DNA from 3 places in the Oceanobacillus sp. FSL W7-1309 genome. Region 3 is predicted to be linked to each of the others. Evidence: riboswitches for the same ligand, from Rfam matches in the RefSeq annotation. Region 3 holds a riboswitch; each other region holds the start of a gene.
What was found. A riboswitch is a leader RNA that binds a small molecule or an ion and turns the genes downstream of it on or off. The one in region 3 is predicted to bind thiamine pyrophosphate.
Positions count from the first base shown of each region.

Region 1: another riboswitch for thiamine pyrophosphate. It lies ahead of NST46_RS02385 (3-oxoacyl-ACP reductase); the one in region 3 lies ahead of thiW (energy coupling factor transporter S component ThiW).
Region 2: another riboswitch for thiamine pyrophosphate. It lies ahead of tenA (thiaminase II); the one in region 3 lies ahead of thiW (energy coupling factor transporter S component ThiW).

Region 1 covers NZ_JBBOBX010000001.1:512,764-520,762, reverse strand. Annotated here, with positions in the region: gene NST46_RS02410 (TRAP transporter small permease) at 1-175, shown strand, start outside; gene NST46_RS02405 (TRAP transporter large permease) at 197-1,462, shown strand; gene NST46_RS02400 (IclR family transcriptional regulator) at 1,491-2,270, shown strand; partial or broken gene NST46_RS02395 (transposase) at 2,335-2,832, opposite strand; gene NST46_RS02390 (LLM class flavin-dependent oxidoreductase) at 3,320-4,630, opposite strand; gene NST46_RS02385 (3-oxoacyl-ACP reductase) at 4,712-5,464, opposite strand; TPP riboswitch at 5,615-5,714, opposite strand; gene NST46_RS02380 (DNA alkylation repair protein) at 5,970-6,215, opposite strand; gene NST46_RS02375 (hypothetical protein) at 6,383-6,520, opposite strand; gene NST46_RS02370 (hypothetical protein) at 6,545-6,754, opposite strand; partial or broken gene NST46_RS02365 (transposase) at 6,747-7,916, opposite strand.
Region 2 covers NZ_JBBOBX010000001.1:1,505,373-1,513,371, forward strand. Annotated here, with positions in the region: gene NST46_RS06875 (type 1 glutamine amidotransferase domain-containing protein) at 1-429, shown strand, start outside; gene NST46_RS06880 (glycoside hydrolase family 18 protein) at 571-1,857, opposite strand; gene NST46_RS06885 (isochorismatase family cysteine hydrolase) at 1,922-2,455, opposite strand; gene tadA (tRNA adenosine(34) deaminase TadA) at 2,544-3,002, shown strand; RNA gene ffs (signal recognition particle sRNA large type) at 3,069-3,334, shown strand; TPP riboswitch at 3,520-3,622, shown strand; gene tenA (thiaminase II) at 3,822-4,511, shown strand; gene dnaX (DNA polymerase III subunit gamma/tau) at 4,714-6,396, shown strand; gene NST46_RS06910 (YbaB/EbfC family nucleoid-associated protein) at 6,683-6,997, shown strand; gene recR (recombination mediator RecR) at 7,096-7,692, shown strand; gene NST46_RS06920 (YaaL family protein) at 7,709-7,924, shown strand.
Region 3 covers NZ_JBBOBX010000001.1:2,072,830-2,080,828, reverse strand. Annotated here, with positions in the region: gene NST46_RS09890 (ABC transporter ATP-binding protein) at 1-310, opposite strand, end outside; gene NST46_RS09885 (LytTR family transcriptional regulator DNA-binding domain-containing protein) at 485-1,540, opposite strand; TPP riboswitch at 1,779-1,894, shown strand; gene thiW (energy coupling factor transporter S component ThiW) at 2,071-2,556, shown strand; gene thiD (bifunctional hydroxymethylpyrimidine kinase/phosphomethylpyrimidine kinase) at 2,634-3,434, shown strand; gene thiM (hydroxyethylthiazole kinase) at 3,437-4,207, shown strand; gene thiE (thiamine phosphate synthase) at 4,211-4,834, shown strand; gene NST46_RS09860 (PadR family transcriptional regulator) at 5,179-5,502, opposite strand; gene NST46_RS09855 (sigma factor) at 5,683-6,171, opposite strand; gene NST46_RS09850 (LolA family protein) at 6,294-7,376, opposite strand; gene NST46_RS09845 (sensor histidine kinase) at 7,379-7,999, opposite strand, start outside.

The DNA of each region.
Region 1 (7,999 bases), 1.6 Mb from region 3:
AATGCAAACGGGGCAAACCTCTCCTGCAATGCAAATTCCAATGTATATTGTTTATTTCTCCATTGTTGTAGGGTCTATTTTAATGTTAATACGATATATTATTTTGTTTGTTAATGATATTTTCTATGGAAAAACTATTGAAAATACAAATAATTTAGATCAGAAGGTTTCTTAATAATCGAAGGGGGGGAGAGAGATGGCAGCATTGCTATTCTCATCATTAATAGGTCTTTTATTATTAAACGTACCTCTTGCTATCGCTGTGGGGTTAGCGTCCATTTTAGTACTGTACTTGGGGGATTTAGATCTTTTTGTAGCGGTACAAAGAATGATTACAGGATTAGACGTCTTTTCTTTAATGGCTATTCCTTTATTTATGATTGCAGGGAAAATTATGGAGATTGGTGGTATATCAAAACGCTTGGTTGATTTAGCTGCAAGTATTGTCGGGTCCATTACCGGCGGGTTTGCGATTATTGCAGTTATTTCTAGTATGTTCTTTGCAGCCATATCTGGTTCTGCTCCAGCAACAGTAGTTGCGATTGGAAGTATCTTAGTACCTGCTATGATTAAAGAAGGGTATGATAAGAAGTTCTCAATCGCACTAATTGCAGCTAGTGGAACAATTGGTATTATTATACCACCTAGTATCCCTTTTATTACATTTGGAATCTCTGCAAATGCAAGTGTGGGAGACTTATTTATTGCAGGAGTATTACCTGGACTTCTAATGGGATTAACTTTAATTATCTATTGTTTTATCATTTCTAAGAGAAAAGGATATAAGGGTTCAGAAAAAACAAGTATTAAAAAATTCTTTCAGAGTCTTAAAAGTTCTATCCTTGGTTTATTAATGCCACTTATCATACTTGGTGGAATCTATTTAGGTTGGTTCACTCCTACGGAATCAGGTGCTGTTGCATGTATTTATGGTTTAATCGTTTCTTTATTTATCTATCGTACGATGAAAATATCTGAGTTAAAAAGTGTTTTTGTTGAAGCGGGAACATTGTCAGCAATGGTATTATTCATTGTAGCAACAGCAAACCTAATGAGTTGGTTAATTACTGTTGAACAAATTCCATCGAAAATTGCAGGTGCATTGTCATCTGTTACGGAAAGTCCTTTAGTATTCTTATTTATTATAACTCTAGTATTACTAGTTGTCGGGACATTTATGGAAACAAATGCAGCAATCATTTTAATCGTTCCGATTTTACTACCGTTACTAAATACTTATGATATTAATCTTATTCACTTTGGTGTATTAATGATTTTTAACTTGGCTATCGGATTGCTTACCCCACCTTTAGGTGTGAACTTGTTTGTCGCGAAATCATTAGCTAATATCCAGTTTAATCAGCTGATAAAAAGTATTATTCCATTTATTTTACTGATGCTATTAAATTTGGTTATACTTATAATAATACCAGAGATAAGTTTATTACTTCTTTCTGAATAATAGTAAGGTAAGTTAGAGGAGATAAAAAATGAAAGAAAAGTATTGGAGCCCAGCTATAGAGAGAACAGATAAAATTCTAAAATTACTTGCTTTGAATCCAAATAAATACCGGATGATAGATCTATCAAAGAAACTTGATATTAATAAAAGTAGTATGTTTACATTGTTAAATACGCTTGAGAAATTAGGATGGATTCGAAAAAATAATGGTGGTGTATATTCTTTAGGTACTACGATTGCAAATATTGGTGCTTCCTATTTAAGTCAGTTTAATATTTTACAAGCTTATTACGAGGAGGGTGCAATAACACAAAAAGTCATTAATGAGAACTTACAAATGGGTATATTCGATAATGGGTATGTCGTCTACACAGGTAAAATGAGAGGAGATTCCATGCTCCAATTAGTCACGGAGCCAGGTATGAGATTTCCTGCCTATGCATCATCGATTGGAAAAATATTACTTTCCCAATTTAGTTATAAAGAATTAAAAGCGATTTATCCAGATGAACCTTTACCAGCAAAGACTGAAAAAACTATTGAGTCAGTAGATGAGTTATATCAACAACTAACATTGGCTAGAGAGCGTGGATTTGCCGAAGAACATGAGGAATCTGCCGAAGAAATTCATTGTGTCGCTGCTCCAGTGTTTAACCATAAAAACGAAATCATTGCAGGAGTAAGTATTGTCATGACAACAAATCATTGGCAGAAAAAGAAAGACGTGGCGAGAGAAGAAGTTGTTAAGTTAGCAAGAAGACTTTCAGAACGATCTGGACAATCTAATAACTCATTAATGGAGAGATAAACGATCGACGAAAGAGCAAAGCCGGGTCTGTCAAATAAAGTGTGTAAGTCCCAGTTTACTCAAGCTACTTTAACACTCTATCTTTTAGCTCGTTTTGGAGAAGTAGTTGGTTCATAACCATTGCCCAGTTTTGGATATGGCCACCTTCCCATTTGGTTTCAAGTTCTTTTACCCGTGAAAATAATACTTTTAATAGGCGTTCTCGTTGGGGAATGCTCCTTTTTTGGTTGCTTTTCTAAAGCTGGAATGGATACTTTCTACCGCATTGGTTGTGTACATAACTTTACGAATGGAACTTCCATAATCATAAAGTTGCTAGACATGGTGGAAGTTTCTTGTCCATAAATCAATAGCTCCTGGATATGCAGCCCCTTGTTGTTGAAAATATTCAAAAACACTTAGGCAAGCCTTAAGGCATGGTGCACCATAGACTTTCTTTAACGCTTTGGGGATAATCCTTACTAGGAACATATTTGACGGAGTTACGAATCAAATGAACCATGCATCATTGAACGATTACGTCAGGGAAAATTGCTCGTACTCCTTCTTTCAAACCACTCACTACTTGGGACATAATGTGTGATTTACGTAATACATGACTGACCCAACCTCCTATATAATAAAGGAGCACATACGTGCAAATTTATTATATAGGAGTTATTTTGTGTTTCAGTATCCAGAAATTCTAAGGCTTTATTGCAGGGAGTCACACAGAGTGAGGTGGCTTCGAACTGTGGTCATTCAAGGAATACGATTAGAGAAGTTATTCGGTTAGCGAAAGAGAAAAATAGATTAGTGTAACGGTTAAATATCAATTTCTAAAAGGACCGGTCGGGGTTTGCCTGGTTTTTCTTTTTTCTTATTAATGTAATCGGAACTTATATCCTGTTTAAGTTTCCTCACTTGTTAAATCTATAATAGATTTGCTTAACTACTCATTACCGGATTTATTTTCTTTGTATTCATAATTTCAAGTCCAAGATAACAGGTTGTTTAATTTTGACTGTGCTGCTCTATTTCAATGGCAAAATAATAGTGCAGCACTTTCATTATTTGTTTAACCCTAAATGTTCACGGAAGGTATGACTTTCATAATTCTTTCTGAAAATCCCTCTTCTTTGCATTTCAGGAACAATCAGTTCCACAAAGTCTTCTAAACTGCCGGGTAATGTAGGAGGCATTAGATTAAATCCGTCAGCAACACCAGCTTCAAACCAGACCTCCATTTGATCCACAATTTCTTCGGGTGTACCTATTAGTGTGTGATGTCCACCGCCTGCACTGAGATAACCTAATAATTCTTTTACTGTAGGCTGGGTATCATTGATAATTTCCAGTATTGTTTCGTAACGTCCAACTGGACCAGTAAATTCTTCTACTGGAGGTAATGGAGGGACTGCTTTATCAATTTCCCAATTCGAACAGTCCTGCTGAATAAAGAAACTCAACTGTTTTAAAGCTGTTTCAATAGGTAATTGCTCATCTAAAGCTGCTTTTTTGGCTAAAGCTTCTTCACGTGTATGCCCTACATAAGTTACTAGGCCTGGGAATACTTTAATATGTCTATTGCTGTCTTCGCTTTGTTTAACTTGTTCATCTAATTTTTTATGAAAACTTTTTGCTTGCTTTAAGTTCCACGACACGGAATAGACTGCATCGGCATATTTTGCGGCTAATGCAATGCCTTGTTTAGATGCCCCCGCTTGCATGGATACTGGCTTGCCTTGCGGACTTTTTGGCGTGGTGGATGGGCCATGCACTTTAAAATACGTACCATCGTGATGAAAAGGCTGAATGTTTGATGGGTTTATCAATTTTCTTTCTTCCCGCTGATGCAGAAACGCATTATCATCCCATGAAATAAATAACTTATTCATTAAAGCAGCGAATTCATCTGCCTTTTCATAACGTTTGTCACGAGGAGGCAGCTCTTCCATACTATGATTCAACGCCTCTAAATCAGTCATGGAGGTAACGAGATTCCAGCCAACACGCCCTTTTGTAATATGGTCTAAGCTTAAGAGCTGCCGGGAAGCTGTGAAAGGATTAGAAAAAGTGCTTGAAATTGTTGCAACTAATCCAACATGATTTGTCACTTGGGAAATAGCTGTTAAATTGACTACTGGATCAAACCAAAATGCTGGCATATCACTGGCATGTTTAGCCGGAAATGATTGATTATCAGCAAAAAATACTGCATCAAAATAACCTTTTTCCGCAACCTGTGCTAAAGATTGATAATAAGAAATCTCCCCAATATGTTCAATGCTTGAGTCAGGCATTAACCAAGCAGCTTGATGGTGTCCGCAACCATACAGCAAAACACCTAAATGCAGTTGTCTTTCTTTCGTTTTTGTCATTTATTTACACCTCAACATACATCATTATTAACTGTCTTGTACATTCCGTTTTTGAAGGATCAGCTATCGTATTTTAAGCTATTAGTTCATTGTTAAACCGCCGTCTATTGTGAAATTTTGCCCTGTAATACCGTCAGCATTTTCTGAAGATAAATAAGCGACCATATTGGCTACATCTTGAGGTGTGGTCACTTTCTTCAATGGCGTTGATTGAGCAATTAAATCGAATACTTCTGGTGTTGTAACGGCACTCGCGTTAGTTGTTTTTAATAATCCACCTGAAACTACATTCGCTTTTATGCCATATACACCTAATTCGGCAGCGATATTACGTGTAAAACCGATTAATCCAGCTTTTGCTGTTGTATATTCATGGTAGGGTACAACAGGATTTTGATATAAATTTGTACCAATGCTTATAATACTTCCATTTTGTCGTTCAATAAATTGGGGGATGACGCTTTGAACGACATTAAATGCTGCTTTTAACGTACCATCCAGTTGTTTTTGATAATCTTCCCATGTAAGTTCTGTGAAGGATTTTTGTTTGGTTGGATCAAACTTGAAATCTATTAATGCATTATTGACGACAACATCTATTTGGCCAAAATATTCCGTTGCTTTTTTTATCAATTCATCTACTTCTTTACGATTTGTTACATCAGCCCGAATGGCAATAGCATTCTCTTCACCAATCTCAGAAACGAGCTTCTCAGCAGCTTCTTTGCTTTGATAGTAGTTGATAACCACTTGAAATCCTTGCTGTGCCAATGTCTTTGCAATAGTTGCCCCTAACCCTCTGCTGCTGCCTGTTACTAATACTGTTCTAATCATCCTAACCACTCCTATACTATTAATTTAGCGTGAAACTTACATCATAAAAATGATAGATAAAATAAAAAATACGCAACCTTCCCATAGGAAAGCTGCGTAAAAACAAATAACTACATATTAAGAATAAGGCATAAATGTTCTTTAAGTATGTATTTAGAGTTTACACTTTCCTACGCTAGTTTCAACTAGTTCAGGTTCAAAGGGTTTGAGTAATACTCATCTCAGTTAAATAACACCCCTAGTGCATATAATTAAGTTATATCCATATGTTATAATCTTTAGAAATTTATGTCAAGGGAATAGGGATGGTTAACGTAATTTTATGATTTTTTGCTATAAAAACGTGATTGTTTTTTTATTCAATTTATACTCTTGATCATAATGGATTCATATTTATAATCGATCATTAATTAACAGAGTTTAGGTTCCTTAAAAGGTTTGTTCAAATAAATGTTTTCTCAACAACAAAAAATCATTAGGGTCGCAGCAGACACACATACAAACATTAAAAACCTGCATATTTAGCAAACTGTTCAAATGTATTTTCATTCTCTATCAAACCACATATCCCACATTGAATACGGTATTTTGGCCCCTTATACATCTGATGGAACATTTCCGTACTCTCATCTGTATAACTTTCCAGTAATTCTCCAGTTTTTGCGTCTAGTTTAACAGGTATTGCGATTTGCTCAATGAGATTAAAGCGGGATTTATTTGTTTTGCAATTTGGACAACGGTATGGCTTGATCCGTATTGCACCTCCATATGTCTTTTAGTGATGACAGTCATTTTCTGATTTTCATGTTTATTGTGGCCTATTTGCTTTTTATTATTCGGGAAACTGTTTGTTTGGGAGTTTTGTTTTGGTTAATGAGCTTCTAAGACAACGTGTGGTGGATATTTATATACAACTTGTTAGTATCTTTCACTATAGCCGATAAGGATGAATGAAACGTTAAAGTCACTTTTCGATAACATTTTTTCAATGGTTCCCTCTTTCAGTTCATTGGCCAAGTCTAAAATATCGGTAACGGCCTGTTTCAATTCACTCACCTGATTTTGAAGCCGTTGCAGTTCCTACAGTTGCGCCGACGATAAATCCGTTTCCTGTTGCCACTTGACGAGTTGCCTTTCGTAGATCGGCGCAAATTCAAGCTGTTCCGTGTAGGATCGGATGACACGGTTGACTGTGGCATCGTCTAATATATGCGGTTTAGAACGGGCTGCCAATTTGGTTCTGGTTTCATTGATTCTCACCTTTCCTTCGAATGGATATGAATTATTCATTCGGAATAACCTCCAATTGAGCCAACTCTTGGATAATGGCATCCATGTTAACTGATTCCGGATATTTGTTAAATTCGTAATGCCCGTAAAAATTAATATGCTGCCATGCAACGGGGGAAATGCGTTTCAATACATCTGAATTGAGGGCTTCCCTGTCTCTGTATTCTAGCATATTGGATAATAGACTGGCATTGTAAAAAATGATGCAATTGGCGATGAGACGACTGCATTCGTCCCAAATTTGTTGGTCTTATTCTGTTTTGAAACGGAGTTTACCAAAGTTCGCATAGGATACGGCTCGCTTTAATTTATGATAACTTTCACCCCGATTCAGGGTACGTTGCACATTTTGACGTAGGGGTGGGGAGTCTATATAATTCAGAAGGTACAAACTCTTGATGATGTTATCGTACTCCCACAAGGCCCGCATGGTTTTGTTTTTGCGGGCGTAAGCACTTAGTTTCCCAATGATAATACTCTGTGTTGTAGATTTCAATGCAAGTGACAATAGAATACGCTGGATATTGTCCCATTCCTCAATAATCAGCTTCGTATTGATTTTTCGAACAGGTTTGATGAGGACATCCCCGTATTGGCTCGGGTGTTTGAATCCGGATAACGACTTGCTCACGGTACGATAGATATCCTTGTAGCGGAGTGCAAAATCATAATCAAAAGAGTGAAGAATGGCGAAATTCACTTCATTGGTTCCATGGGTGTCGGTGGAATGCACATCCGGTCGGATATCGGTTGTATTGTTGTATAAAATATCGAACACGTAATGACTTTTATGCTCATTTGCGCCAATGACTCGGGCATTGATGGGAATATGATTGGCCACCGCTGTATAGGAAACGATCCCCTTATTTAAGCCGAAATATTTGGGGGAATGACGGGAGCGCATCGTATGGATCCTCGTCTCAAATTTCTGCCCGTCACTGCTCGAATGAATGACCTCATTAATGTCAAAGTGGTGAAAGATCGGCAGCCTTCGAACAGCATTACTGATGCGATCATTGGCTTCTTTTAAGGTTTCCAATCGTATAAAGTTCTCAGATGTAGCCGCAAGCAGGGGATAACCGATGTCGGAGATTTCACCCATTCTCCCCAACCCCATATTGGTGCCCCAAGCAATCAGACAAGCAATTAAAACCCGATCATCCCTGGCTCGTTTCGCTTAACGCCCCAAGATAAATTTGGCATACATGTCACTCCCCCTCCTATTTTACCCAATAGTATACTTTT
Region 2 (7,999 bases), 570 kb from region 3:
CATGAAGTAATCACGATTGAAAAAGAAAAGGGCAATAAAGTAACAGGGAAAAACAAGGAAACTACGTTAACGATTGACCATGGTATCGAGGATGTAAATGTCGATGATTTTGATGCATTATTCATCCCTGGTGGCTTTTCACCAGATATTTTACGGGCGGATGATCGTTTTGTTAAGTTTGCTAAAGGTTTCATGGATGCGAAAAAACCTGTATTTGCAATTTGTCATGGACCACAGCTGTTAATTACAGCGAAAGCGTTAGAGGGCCGAGATGCAACAGGCTACAAATCGATTCAAGTTGATATGGAGTATGCAGGAGCCAAGGTTGTCGATAAAGAAGTAGTCGTTTGTCAGGATCAGCTTGTGACAAGTCGTCAGCCAGATGATATTCCAGCTTTTAATCGTGAAGCTTTGAAGCTGCTCAAGTAAGAATTAAAAGTGGGAGTCTATTGTTAGATAACGGAAAAGGAAACCACAATTAACAATATGTAAAAATAGGAAGACCGTCTCTAATCAAATGGAGACGGTCTTTTCGATCTTCTTGGCGATGTTAATCTAGTACATATTCTATTATAGTTTGGTTATCGTAAATTGATCGTCTAGTAAAAGCCAATTTTGTGGAAAGGCTAGACCTAGCTTCCAATATGCAATACCTAGTAGGTCGAGTTCTCGAATCATATCGAATTTTGCCTGAATTGATCTGGCATCTTCAAACCATACCTCGTGTTCATTCCCCTCTGCATCTGTATACGTGAAAAATGGCGCCTGTGCGCTCGTGTCATATTGAATGACAGCATTATTTTCCCTGGCAATTGCAATCGCTTGCTGTGGACTTACGGCACGAGCAGCTTCTCCACCTTCAACAAAGGGTAACGTCCAATCGTATCCATATAAATTTTGGCCTAATAATATTTTATCTACGGGAATAACTGTTAAGGCGTAATCAACAACATTACGAACTTGATCAATTGGCGAAACAGCCATCGGAGGACCGTAGCTATAGCCCCATTCATAAGTCATTAATACAACAAAATCTGCTATTTCCCCATGAGCAGCGTAATCGTGAGCTTCATACCACTGCCCTGTTTGAGTGGCGCTTGTTTTTGGCGCGAGTGCAGTAGATAAGAGTAAGCCTTCCTGAGAAAATCGCTCCTTTGCTTTACGCAGAAATGCGTTGTATGCTTCCCGATCATCAGATGGCAGAAATTCAAAGTCAAAGTGGATATCGGTAAATCCTTGTGTCTGCGCTGTATTCACAATGTTATCCAATAGCGTATTTTGAACCGCTTGTACGGTTAAAATGATATGACCAAGCTCATCACTAAACCCAGGTCCTTCCAAATTTGTCACAACCATTGCCATTGCTGTATCTGTGTTTGCGGCAATCTCCTGTAGATTCCCGATGGGTGGTGAAGTCAATGAACCATCGCGATTGACTCGATAGCTAAATAATGCAAGGAAAGTTAGATAAGGAGAATTTTTAGCAGCAGCATTTTCCAAGGTTTCAGAAACCGTATCACCAAAGGGTTCAATATAAGCATACGATGTAATCGCTCGCTTAGCACGAGGCGGAATGTAAATCCGCAAGCCAATAGGAAGTGTCATCTCTGGTGAAATATTATTAATCGTTGCTAGTTCCTGATAGGTCATCCCAAATCGGTTGGCAATGGAATAAAGGCTATCACCTTGTTGAACAAAGTAAAACTGACCAAAAATGGGGATGACCAGTGCTTGCCCGATGACGAGATCATTTGGAGCATCTAGTTCATTGGCATTCGTAATGGCGACAGCAGTTGTATTATATGTATTAGCGATTGAAGTTAATGTTTCCCCTTCTGTAACAACATGAATTTGCAAGAGAACTTCCTCCTTCAAAACAGTTTCTCATTTCAACTTATGTGAAGGAGGTCAGCTATATGACTTAAAGTGGGTCGATATTTGCCTTCATAACAGAACGGATTAAATATAATGCATAATCATTGTTCTCCTTTGCTTCGGACGCCATGCAATTTGCAGGAACGTGCATTCCAAATTGGTACATATACGCATCCTTGGCAGTAAAAAGAATGCAAATGTCTCCGGCAATACCAGCCATTAGGAGATGGCTTCGTTTTAAATCTGTAAGCAAAGATTGCAATGGCGTCTGGAAAAAGGCAGAATGCTGTGGTTTAATAAGAAAGTAATCATCTTCCTCTGGTGCGAGTGCCTCAATAATTTCCTTGCTTCTATCATTTTTACAGTTTTCAATAATTTTATGAAAGTCTGCTTGCCATAATCCGTAATGGTCATTAACATAAATTGTAGGTAGATTTTTTTCTTTGGCGAATTTCTTCAGCTTAATGAGGTTCGGGAGGATTGCTTTCGTATTTCGATATAAATCATCACCGCCATCAAAGTCAAAATCGTTGATAATATCGACAAATAGTACAGCAGTGTTATTTAATGATGTATCCATTTATGAGTCTCCTTTATTCGGTATGACTACTTAACAGTATTTCCTCTTTTGGATTGATTCAAACTTTAAAACAAAGTGTTGTGATAATATGAGTGATGTAAAATTTATGGAAGCGGCAATTGAAGAAGCCCAAAAAGCTTTAACATTAAATGAGGTTCCAATTGGTGCGGTTATCGTATATAACGATGAAATCATTGCAAGGGGCTATAACTTGCGAGAATCCTCGCAAACGACGCTTTCCCATGCTGAGCTTGTTGCCATTCAAGAAGCAAATGAAAAGATTGGAAGCTGGCGACTAGAGGATTGTACGCTCTACGTTACATTGGAGCCATGTCCGATGTGTGCAGGTGCTATTGTCCAATCGCGAATTAAACGTGTTGTATATGGAGCAACTGATCCGAAGGCAGGATGTGCGGGCACATTAATGAATTTATTGAATGAACCTCGCTTTAATCATCAGGTTGAATTAACGGCAGGTGTTTTACAAACAGAGTGTGCTGCATTACTAACGGATTTCTTTCGAGCACTTCGAAAAAGAAAAAAATAGTCGTAAACCGGGCGTATCCGCTTTTGATGTTGCATTTTGTCGATAATTTCGCTATAATGGTAAATACCGTGCTAGGTGGGGAGGTAGCGGTGCCCTGTACTCGCAATCCGCTATAGCGAGGCTGAATTCCCACTCTAGGTGTGGCGATTTTATGGTCTGCCTTAAGGGAGTGGTGTTGACGCCCGGGTCCTACGCAACAGGAACCCATGAACCCTGTCAGGTCCGGAAGGAAGCAGCAGTAAGTGGAATTTTCTGTGTGCCGTGGGGAAGCCTAGGCCGAGCCATGAACTTAAGTAACGCATAGGGTCGTCACATCGAAAGTGGGTGCACGGCTACATAATGCAATCAAACACTCTTTTAAACGCTATAAAGCATTTGAAAGAGTGTTTTTAAATTCACCTAGAAAAAATCTTTCTAAGCTGCATGCCATATGGATAAGAGTTGGATGTTGGGATTTTTTTCGTACGAATTATTTTACTTTTATGAAAAAATGGAATAAGATAGAAATAGAATATAAAAAATCCACTAGGGGTGCCATTTGGCTGAGATAAGATTCATTTCTTGATCCCTTTGAACCTGAACTGGCTAGTACCAGCGTAGGGAAGTGGAGCTGGTGACGTATACATAATTCTGTAACTGTATATAAAACCACTCCATTTCGGGGTGGTTTTTTTGTTCTTCATTCTAAATTTATAGAAAGGAGATGTTTTGATGGATATTATTGCAAAAATAAGAGAAGACTAGCCGTTTATTTTTAATATTACCAATGAAGTTGTAGTAGAAGTAGGCTATTAAACAAAATTAGGGGAGGAATTTTCTATGCGTTTTTCAGAGTTATTGCGAGAGGCTACGAAAGAGAGTTGGAAATTAAGTCTAGATCATCCGTTTGTACAGGGTATTGTAAGTGGTGATTTGCCACTGGAAACATTCAAAAATTATATTCTGCAGGATATCTATTATTTGAAGCATTACGGCAAGGTGCATGCTTTTGCGGCTGCACATTCAGATGATTTTCATGTTGCTGCTAAGCTGGCAGAAAAAGCAAAGAAAACAGCAGAAGCAGAGCTAACAGTGCATAAGGAGCATGCAGGGATTTTAAAGATTACCAATGCAGAAATTGAGAATTTTAAACCTGCACCAACTGCCTATGCTTATACATCGCATTTGTACCGTGCATCGTTGTCCGGAAGTTTAGCTCAAATTGTAGCTGCAATGCTACCATGTTACTGGTTATATGCTGATATTGGTTTGACTTACAAGGACGCAAAACCGAAAGAAGAAATTTACCAAAATTGGCTGAACACGTATGGTAGTGAGTGGTTCCAAGAGTCCACACAGGAAATGATTGACCTGCTCGATGGATTAGCGGAAAAGGCAAGTGAAACAGAAAAAGAGAAAATCAAAGAGCAGTTTATTCTTGCGAAAGAATATGAGCTCGCATTTTGGGAGATGTCCTATACGTTTGAAACATGGCTTTCGGAAAAAGCAACGAATCCGGCATCTGTTTAAAATTATAAAAACCAGGGTGGCTGATGATATGCCATCCTGGTTTCTTAGTCCCATAGAACAAACAAATCCTCTCCACCTATAACGAAATGTGACAGTAACTCCAGATGAAGGTTACAAAAAATATATTTAACCCTGTTTTGGTTCACATTCACCCCTAAAATCGGGTATAATTAGAAATAGATCATAGAGGGGAATCTGTATTATGAGCTATCAAGCTTTATATCGCGTTTGGCGTCCAAGAACTTTTGAGGATGTCGTAGGACAAACACATATTACGAGAACACTGCAGAATGCGATTGTACAAGATAAATTTTCGCATGCTTATTTATTCTCTGGGCCAAGAGGAACAGGGAAAACAAGTGCTGCCAAGATTTTTGCCCAAACAATTAACTGTGAGCATGCACCAGTCAAAGAACCATGTAATGAATGTGATGCATGTCGTGGCATTTTGGATGGCTCGATTTCAGATGTTATTGAAATTGATGCTGCATCCAATACGAGTGTCGATGATATTCGTGAAATCCGAGACAAGGTAAAGTATGCTTCAAGCGCAGTACCATATAAAGTGTACATCATTGATGAGGTACACATGATTTCAATTAATGCATTCAACGCATTACTAAAAACGTTAGAAGAACCACCAAAGCATGTCGTCTTTATTTTGGCAACGACCGAGCCACATAAAATTCCATTAACGATCATTTCTAGGTGTCAGCGATTCGATTTTAAACCGATATCCAATCAGGCAATTGTAGATCGTATGCAAACGATTATGGAAGCAGAGAATATTTCTGTTTCGAAAGAGGCATTGGATACTGTTGCATTAGCAGCAGAAGGTGGAATGCGTGATGCGTTAAGTATTCTTGATCAAGCAATTTCCTATAGTGAGGACCAGGTAGAACTCGATGATGTGTTGGCTGTTACTGGTGGTGTTTCCCAGAAAGTGCTCACCGATATCGTAAAGGCCATGCATGAAAAAGATGTGGAACAGGCGTTACAGCTATTGGATGATTTGATCCAACGGGGGAAAGATCCTGGACGATTTGTATATGATCTGATTTATTTTATGCGTGATCTATTGCTTTTCAAAAGTGCTCCATCGCTAGAAGGATTGTTGGAAAGAGCAAGAGTGGATGATAACTTCCTTGCACTTTCTGATTCTGTATCAACCTCATGGATTCAGGATGCAATTATCCAACTGAATCAGTGCCAACAAGAGATCAAGTGGACGAATAGTCCAAAGGTATTTATCGAAATAGCGATACTCACGATTACCAATCGTTATCATGCCGGGGAGCAGGCGACAGCTGATGTTGATTCAGAAGCAGTAACAAAACTGATGAGCAAAATGTCACAATTGGAAAAAGAGCTTACCAATCTGAAGCAGCAGCCTGCACAGCCTGTCCAAGCACCAGCTGCATCTGAGAAGAGAAGGCAACCTGCGAGAGGATCGAAAAATAGCTATAAAATCCCGTTTGAGCGAATTCGTGATGTGCTTGGAAAAGCAGAAAAGCCTGCATTAAAGCAAGTACAATCACAGTGGGCCAACTTTTTAAGTAAGCTAAAGCAAGTGAATGCACCTGCACATGCAACGATACAGGATAGTAAACCTGCAGCTGCATCCGCAGATTCACTCGTTGTCGCATTTAAATATGAAATCCACTGCTCCTTATTTTTGGATAATCGGGAGACAGTTGAATCCGTACTTACGAGTGTGATGGATAAGCAATTAACGATTATCCCAATTCCAGATAATGATTGGACACAGCTCCGTACGGAATATATAAGCAAACAAGATAAGCCTAAAGATGAAGAACAAGGAGACCCACTAGTGGATGAAGCTAGGAAGCTCTTTGGAGATGAATTACTGGAAATACATGATTAGGAAACAAAAGCGCAAGCGCCCGGTTAGCGACGTACGGACTGATCCGTAGGAGATAAAGGAAACATGCCCCTTTAGGGGTATGCCGATGTTAGGCGTAGCCTGGTTTTAGTCGGCCATCCTTTTACCTAGAGTCGATGTTGACTTTCACCACAAGGGTATAAGTGCGACTAAGCCTCTGGCGCAGCCAATCGGCAAGTCTTGCTAGTCGTTGGGCGCTGGAGCTGGACTTGGCTGTTCCAGTATAAGGAAAAAAATAATAATGAATAGTCTAAAGGAGGTATTTTCCATGAAGGGAAATATGAACAATATGATGAAGCAAATGCAAAAAATGCAAAAGAAAATGATGCAGGCACAGGACGAATTGCATGAAATGTCTTTTGAAGCATCAGCTGGTGGTGGAATGGTTACCATTACAGCAAATGGGAAAAAGGAAATTACAGATATTGCAATTAAAGAAGAAGTTGTAGATCCAGATGATATCGAAATGCTACAAGATCTTATCATTGCTGCAACAAATGATGTATTGAAGCAAATTGATGATAAAACGAACCAACAAATGGGACAGTTCACAAAAGGCTTAAACATGCCTGGTATGTTTTAATTAAAGGAAAAAATGGCAGGGGATTACGATCCCCTATGCCAAGTATAAGCACCCGGTTTAAAGCGGGTGCTTATGTTTTCGTGTAGGAGGCAGGCTTGATGTATTATCCAGAACCAATATCGAAGTTAATTGACAGTTTTACAAAATTGCCTGGCATTGGACCGAAAACAGCTGTCCGTCTGGCATTTTTTGTTTTGAATATGAAAGATGATGATGTGCTTAATTTTGCCAATGCATTAGTGAATGCCAAAAGAGAGCTCTCCCATTGCAGTATTTGTGGACACATCACCGATCAGGATCCATGCGCGATATGTTCCGATACGTCACGAGATAATTCGATTATTTGCGTCGTGCAAGATCCAAAAGATGTCATTGCAATGGAAAAGATGAAAGAATTCCACGGAAAATACCATGTTCTTCATGGCGCAATTTCACCAATGGATGGAATTGGACCAGAAGATATTAATGTCCCTGATCTAATCAATCGTCTGAAGGATGAGGAAGTAAAAGAAATCATCCTAGCAACTAACCCAAACATCGAAGGGGAAGCAACCGCAATGTATATTTCGCGCCTTGTTAAACCATCAGGTATCCGCACGACTCGAATTGCACATGGCTTACCTGTTGGCGGCGATTTGGAATATGCAGATGAAGTAACATTATCAAAAGCTTTAGAGGGTAGAAGAGATTTGTAGAAGTTAGGTGAAGTGCATGGGGAAAAAACGAAAGACAAAAGATGTCAATCATGAGCTGCTTGATACAATCATTCAAGCAGAACAAGAGTGGAAACAAATTAGGTCTATTGTAGAACAAAGTATGGAGCCTTCAATCAATGGAATGCAGCAAGAAGCAATTGCTCGGGCTAAATATTTATTTCTTCTGCGTGAGGCAAGACTGCGTAATATTAGTGCAGTGCGAGTATACTAGAATTATAGATTAAGGGAGACAAGGTTTGTGAGTATAGATGGCCTTGTCTTTTTTTATTGAGAAACCACAGTTTGA
Region 3 (7,999 bases):
CACAATACAATTTCAGATTGTCATAAATTGATAACCGCTGATACAATCCACTATTATCTGTAATAACACCAATTCGTTTTCGATAGGATGGCTTATTTAATGAAGCAACAGGCAAATTAAATACGGTCGCATCTCCAGATGTTTGCATCAATTGTCCAGTTAATATTTTTATAGTTGTCGTTTTTCCAGAACCACTCGGTCCTAAAAATCCAAATGTCTCTCCTTTTTTTACTTGAAAGCTTACATCTTCCAATGCAGCTTTATTACCAAAAATCTTTGCTAATGATTTCACTTCAATAATGTTTTCCAAAATTCTTCCTCCCCGTAGATCTCGTTTGTTTGTGACTCTAGAATAAATGGAAAGCGAAGGGAAATCAGCATATTTCCTATGAAAAGAGTATTTTTCAAGGTGAATGGCGCATTTTTAACGCTCAATTATCCGAGTTGCAAGTCTTGATATTTCTACTTTTTCGATGAACGGAGCTTATTTAAGGCCGAGTAGATCTTTTAATTCCGCCATTTTTGTTTTAGACAGCGGAACCTGCGACTTTTCCTTGTCATCCAAAATCAAACTATAACTATTTCGAGTCCATGTGATCACTTCACGAACCTTTTGTAAATTTACAATATACGAGCGGTGACATCTGAAAAATCCAAAATGCTGCAGGCGCTCTTCTAAATTCGTTAAGGTGAGTGAGCTTGGAAATGCTTCCCCTTTTATGTAAATATTTGCTTGACCATCATTGCTTTCAATATAATCAATCTCAGGGGGGTCAAATAAAACAATTTTATCGTTAACTTTCGTTGGAATTTTATTCAATTGAATTGGCTTTGTGTCTTTTTCATTATCTGTTTCTTCTGCTGGAATTAATTCTGTATCTCTTTCCTCTGTATCTTCCTCTGTTTCCGTCTCAATAATTCGTAAACCATCTTCATCCAATCGATAAACACGATCAGCAACCGTGACGGCACTTTCCATATTCCCAGTTAGAACAAGTATACTTTTATCTTCTTCTTGTATCTTTCTTGTAATATTAATAAATACACGTTTTGTCTCCATGTCTACATTCAAATCAGGCTCCTCAAAAACAAATAAAGAAGGATCCTGAATCAATAAACGTCCATATTGTACACGTTTCATTTCCGAAAATGTTAAATCTCTAATTCTCTTGTTTTTCTTTCCTTCCAGCTGTGTTAGATGGATAACTCGTTCAAACGTTTGTTTAACTTCATATAAGTCATAAAAAAATCGAAAATACTCAGAAACCGTTAATCTCTCATACATCCCATCTTCAAAAAAGCAAATACCAACTTGATGTAAAAATCCTCGCTTGTTTTCTGCAATAGTTACTTCCTTTACACGGATTTCCCCATTTACAATGGGGATTTTTCCGAGAATCATATTTAAAAGCGTGCTTCGAACATTTAGCGTTGAATAAATGGCAGTAATCTCCCCTTCAGCAATTTCTAAATTAAAAGCAGGAAATAGCTGTGTATCCTTTTCATGTTTTTCTATGTTTTTCATAGTTAAAATTGTCATTCTATCAGCCTTTCTTTAATACTTTTTTATATGTATCCTTTTATTCATTGTTATCTCCCATTACACAATAAAAAGTGCAATCACGTTCCGCTAAATCAAGAGTATGTACCATTTTTTTCGTAACGCTTCTACTATATAATTAGCAGACTACATTAGTTATACCATGTTTTCCATGTTAATAATGACAAAAGTTAAAAAATTTGTTAAGCTTAGAGATGAATTTACAATTCTATCGCATTTAAACTACTAGGGGTGCCCAAAAAGCGTGGGCTGAGAGGGAAGCGTGTATCATTTCCCGACTCTTATGGACCTGATCTGGTTAATACCAGCGGAGGGAAGTAGTCTGACATATGTCTAAACTATTTTTCACACGTATCAAGCTAGGTCCTAATGGATCTAGCTTTTTTTACGTCCAGTTCTAGCTCCGTGTCCGTAGCTGAACTCCAAAATTCAGGAAGCAGCAATTGCTATAAAGAAGCGTACTGGTTTACATCACTGCTTTTTGTGATACCCCAGAAATGGAGGACTTGATGAATCGAACACGTTTATTAACTACGATGGCAGTATTTATTGCAATTGGGACAATCACCGCTCAACTAATATGGTTTCCCGCTGGAATTGCTAGAGCCTATCCTGTCCAGCATGCAATTAATGTCATGGCAGCTGTTACGCTTGGACCAGGTCCAGCTGTCGTTATCGCTTTTATGATTAGCTTACTTCGCAATATGCTCGGACTAGGGACATTATTAGCATTTCCCGGTGCGATGGTTGGCGCCTTTTTAGCAGGTTATCTTTATAAAAAATCCAGCAAGAAATCATTAGCCGCTATCGGTGAAGGCGTTGGAAGCGGGATTTTCGGTGCACTTTTCGCTGTCCCATTTGCTTACATTTTTATGGGAAGTTCTGCCGGAGCATTCGCCTTTATCCCACCATTTCTCGTTAGTAGTATTACTGGTTCTATTATCGGCTTATTTATCGTATCCAGGGTTTCAAGTAAACGTTTAATTCGTAATTAAATTGCATGATTTATAAAAGGATTTGAAAGAACAACACTTATATGTGAGGTATCTTCTGAAAGGATGGTGTATAACCAATGAAACAAGTAGCATGTGCACTTACAATTGCCGGTACAGATCCAAGTGGCGGTGCAGGTATCCACGCTGATTTAAAAACATTTCAAGAGCTGCAAAGCTATGGGATGTCCGTAATTACTTCGGTTGTGGCTCAAAATACAACAGGTGTTCAAGCCGTTCACCATGTACCAATTGAAATAATTGAACAGCAATTAGACTCCGTGATTTCCGATATGCCTATTCACGCACTGAAAACTGGAATGATCGCCAATCAGGAGATGATGAAAGTTATCCAGAAAAAAATAGCAGCACTTCAAGTTCCATATGTCATGGACCCTGTTATGGTTGCAACGAGCGGAGATGCTTTAATCGAAGAAGAGGCACGTGATTATTTACGCAAACAGCTTTTACCCCTGACAACACTTGTAACACCGAATATTCCAGAAGCTGAATTTCTTATTGGAGAAACGATTAAAACAACAGATGATATGAAACAAGCTGCAGAACTGCTTGTGAAGGAATTCGGTGTTGGTGCTGCTTTAATCAAAGGCGGACACAGAGAAGGGGAAGCAATTGATTTCCTTCATGATGGTTCAAATATACACAGCTTCTCAGCAGAGCGAATTGATACTAAGAACACACATGGGACTGGCTGTACGTATGCAGCAGCAATTACTGCCTATTTAAGTAAAGGTTTGTCTTTGTATGACGCTGTTAAGAATGGAAAGGATTTTGTCACGGCGGCAATTAAGTATTCATTCGACCTTGGAGCTGGGAGTGGTCCAACAAACCATTGGGCAATACGAAAGGATAAGTGCTAAACATGAATCCAACAATTATTAAAAGTGTACGGGAAAAAACACCGCTCATTCATCATTTAACGAACCAGGTTGTCATGAATTTTACTGCAAATGGACTGTTAGCCTTTGGTGGCGCCCCTGTAATGGCAAAAGCCGAAGAGGAAGCAAAGGATATGGCTTCTATTGCGGATGGTCTTTTAATAAATATCGGTACCTTAACAGCAAAGGATCTAGATGCAATGATTCTTGCTGGTAAAAAGGCAAATGAAAAAGGAATTCCCGTTGTACTTGACCCAGTAGGTGTTGCTGCAACGACATTTCGTACAACTGCTGTTAAACAAATTTTAAAAGAGGTAAAGCCTACTGCTATTAAAGGAAATGCTGGTGAATTAGCACATCTGGTCGATATCCCTTGGCAAACAAAGGGCGTGGAATCGCTTGGTGAGGGTAATGTTGAAGATATCGCTCGCAGCGTCGCACTGGAATACAAAACGACCGCTGTTGTTACAGGTAAAATAGACATTATTTGCACCGGAAAATCCTGCATGGAGAATCATACTGGGCATCCAATTCTATCTAAAGTAACAGGTGCTGGTTGCTTGCTAGGTTCCATACTAACCGCCTGCTTAACAACGGATGACCCAATTGAAGAACAGGTACTCACAGCTGTTCATTTTTACGGATTAGCCGCCTCCCATGCAGCCGCAAGTCCGTCAGTGAACGGGTCAGGAACATTTATAGCTCCATTTATCGACGCACTTTCATTAGAACCAGAACAACTGGAGGGAAAATAAAACATGTCATTTCCAATGAAGCCATCCTTACGAAAGTATTTTATTATGGGCAGTCAAAATTGCGACCGTAATCCTGGAGATATACTGGAAGCTGCAGCTAAGGCTGGAATAACAGCATTTCAGTTTCGAGAAAAAGGTCCTTCATCACTTAACGGTAATGCGAAATTGGAATTAGGTAAAGAGTTACGAGCAATTTGCCGAAGCTATCACATTCCATTTATTGTGAATGATGATGTCGAGCTTGCGGAATTACTTGATGCAGACGGTATACATGTTGGTCAGGATGACCGATCAGCAGAAGAATTACGTCAAGCTTTTCCAAATAAAATTATTGGACTCTCTGTATCAACTACGGATGAAGTTGATAGAAGCCCGATAGATCTTGTTGATTACATTGGTGCGGGTCCAATTTTTTCCACAACAACAAAAACGGATGCGAAAGCGGCTGTTGGGTTGGAGTGGATTCAGACATTACGCGCACAATTCCCAATGCTTCCTATTGTCGGAATTGGCGGGATTGATACAAAGAATGCTAAATCTGTGCTTGAAGCTGGGGCTGATGGTGTCTCGTTTATCTCCGTGATTACACAGGCAGAAGATATTGCTAAAGCCGTTAAAGCGATTTAGCTTGTAGGAACCGCTTTTGAATCTAGCAAGATAGGATATCTCAAAAGTCTAACTTTCGAGATATCCTTAACTATGAAAAAGTAAGGATCCAATGGCAAGTGCCCGCATCATTTCTTTTCGAAAAGGAAACATTGCTTGTTGGATCTGTCCACCGACCTTTGTTTCATTGCCGAAGTGCTCCATTGCCTTCTTTTCCGCTTCTTTATCGGATAACCCCGCATTGATAAATTCTTACTTGGACAACTCCAAATGAATCAGCAATTCTTCGTATAAGTCATCTTTCTCTTGTTGATTCCCCTCAATTTGTTGAACTGTCTTTTCAACAAATCTTCTGAGATCTTGCGTCATGTTAATCCCTCCGAACTCTTATTTACAAGGAATTCAATCATTTTCCAATTTCTCTGTTTTTGTTGCAGTTGTTTTCTTCCTGTTTCGGTTAGATGATAATATTTCCGCCTTCCGTTTTCTGTATCACTCCAATAAGACTTAATCCACTGTTTTCTTTCTAATCTTTTCAAAGCCGAATACAGCGTTCCCTCACTCATATCATACGCATCGCCGCTTAACCGTTTTAAAATTTTGGTAATTTCGTAACCATACAAATCGCGCTGGGAAATTAAAGACAATATCAATAAATCAATGCTTCCCTTCATCATTTCCCTATCCATTACGCATATTCAACCCTTTTTTCCTGTTAATACCAGTGTGTTACGATGCACCTCGTATCACAAGGGTAAAAGCAATAAAAAGCAAACGAAAATGTACCCGTCAGCAGAATCCACGAGAAAAAATGTACCAGTCCCCTTAAATAATGGAACTGGTACATTTATTAAACGCAATAGAACAAATTACTGACTAATCATCGTGCGCAGCGATTCTCTCCCTCGCCAAATATAGGTTAGGGTAGTGGAATTGGGGATTTCTAAAACTTCACTAATCTCCTGAATGGATAAATGATTGCTAGATTTTAGGGTTAAAGCTAATCTCTCTTTTAAAGAAATGTTCATCAATATAAGTTTTATATTATTATCTTTATTTAATACGGGACTAGCATGCACGCCGGTCTGATTTTTTTCATTGAATTGGGTACGAGCTAGGTTCACCGTTTTTTGAAACAGCCACAGCGAAAATTTTTTAGTAGTTTCCTGATAATCGCCAATATGATTATAAACATGCAAGAAAATATCTTCAGCCATATTCTCAGCAGCTTTATTGTCACCGATAATCATGTAGCAAATTTTATAGACTGATTGATGGTAATGCTGAACAAGCTTCTTAAATGCACAATGATCTCCTTTTTTCACCTGTTTAATAACTCGTCTCCCTATCTCCCTCATCCTTTAACCTCCGTACTATGCTTCCTGTATTAGCCCTTTTTCCACTTATGCAGCTAGAAAAGCTTGTAATACTTGCTTAGCTGCAGCAAATCTTTTCGTAAACTTTCTCGCTCATCTTTTGATTACTTTTCCGAACTCAAAATCATTCTTTCTGTCGATTTCACAATTTCTTCTTCATCTATATCTGGATGCGTTATTACGATCGAATAACGTAAACCATCTTCATCCCAAACAATGCTCTTAATTACCTCTTCATACTCTGCAGCATTTCCTCGAATCTCTAAATCCGCTTCTTCAACTGGCATGTCATCGGGAGTTGGAAACACAGACAACGAAAACAATGGGATATTCTCCTTGGAACTATACATTAACTCCAGCTCATGCCGATTCAATCCAGCAGAGAAATCATACATTTGCATGCTTGCAAGATGATATGCTTCCTCTTGAAATACAAGGAACGCTTGGCCCAGCGCTTCCTCCGCTTCTTCTACTGTAACTGTTTCTGGCCCCAATTCCTCTAGATCCTCTTCCAAGTTTGTAATTTCAATATCTTCCGGAATATCAAGCGTAAACGTGTCATCTGCAAAGTCTGGTGAGAAATCCAACTCTGTATACTCGAATTCTGTTCGAATATCTCCTGTTTCTGAAACAAGCTTCACAACAAACCACGTTTTTTGATCCACCCATAATTCCATGTCTCCTAGTAAATTATCCGCTTCATTCGCTTTTACCCGAATGTGGAATGTATCAGCATCAAGCATTTGTTCCTCCCCAACCATTTCATAGGTATGAGATTCCCCCATCATCCCCATCATCGTTTTGAATTGCTCTTTAGGACTTATACCTGCAAAGTCTACAAACTCTGTCGTATCCATTTCTTGCGCCTGGTTATTTGCTTTATCATAGATAAGCATTGTAGTGCCATCATTTAATACTTCTACTTCTTGTTTTAGTACTTGATCGTTCGTAACAACCTTTCTTTTCTCGCCTTCAACATACTCCTCCAGGATGATATGCTGTGTCATTTCTTCTCCTTCAAACATTTTCATTTCCGCTACACCTTGATAGGCATTTACATCCTTCTCCGATTCAATAGCATTTTGGATAATTTCCTCTGCAGAAACTTCCATATTTTGTGAACAGCCTCCTAATATTAATGTAATAAGACTTAGTAAAATCAAACCTTTTCTCCACGTAAACTTCATGATTAACCCTTCTCCTTTAACCAGCAGGCAATTAATGTGCCCTTATTTTCAGTTGACCAAATTTTTATCTCCCCATCATGCTTTTCCATAATTATTTTTGCAATACTTAATCCGAGACCTGAAGTTGCCCCTTTTCCTCGTGAAGCATCATCTTGATAAAAGGGTTGGAAGATCTTTTCTAGTTGACTATGCTTTATGCCTTTTCCTTCGTTCTGAATAAGCATCACAGTCCCACCCTGCCTGAATAAATTCACATCATCTTTAAACTCTGGGAATACCCAATTTGGTAGTGGCTTCCTCGATGAAATGGCAGCTAACCAAATACGACGATGTTTCGGAGTATAGCGAATGCTATTATCCATTAAATTATCAACAAGGCGAATCATTTGTTTCGGATCAAGCATGTAGGAATTCCTAACATGCAGTTCGGTGTTTAGTTCTATATCTTTTTTGAAGCATGGCTCTTCATAACCAGAAAACAGCATTTCAAAAAACTCTTCCCCATTTACTTGTACGATATGGAGCATATTATCAGTTGATTGAAGCGAGGTGAATATTGATAAATCATCGATCATTTGCTTCATATGTTCTAATTTTTCATAGAGTATCATTTGATAGTCTTC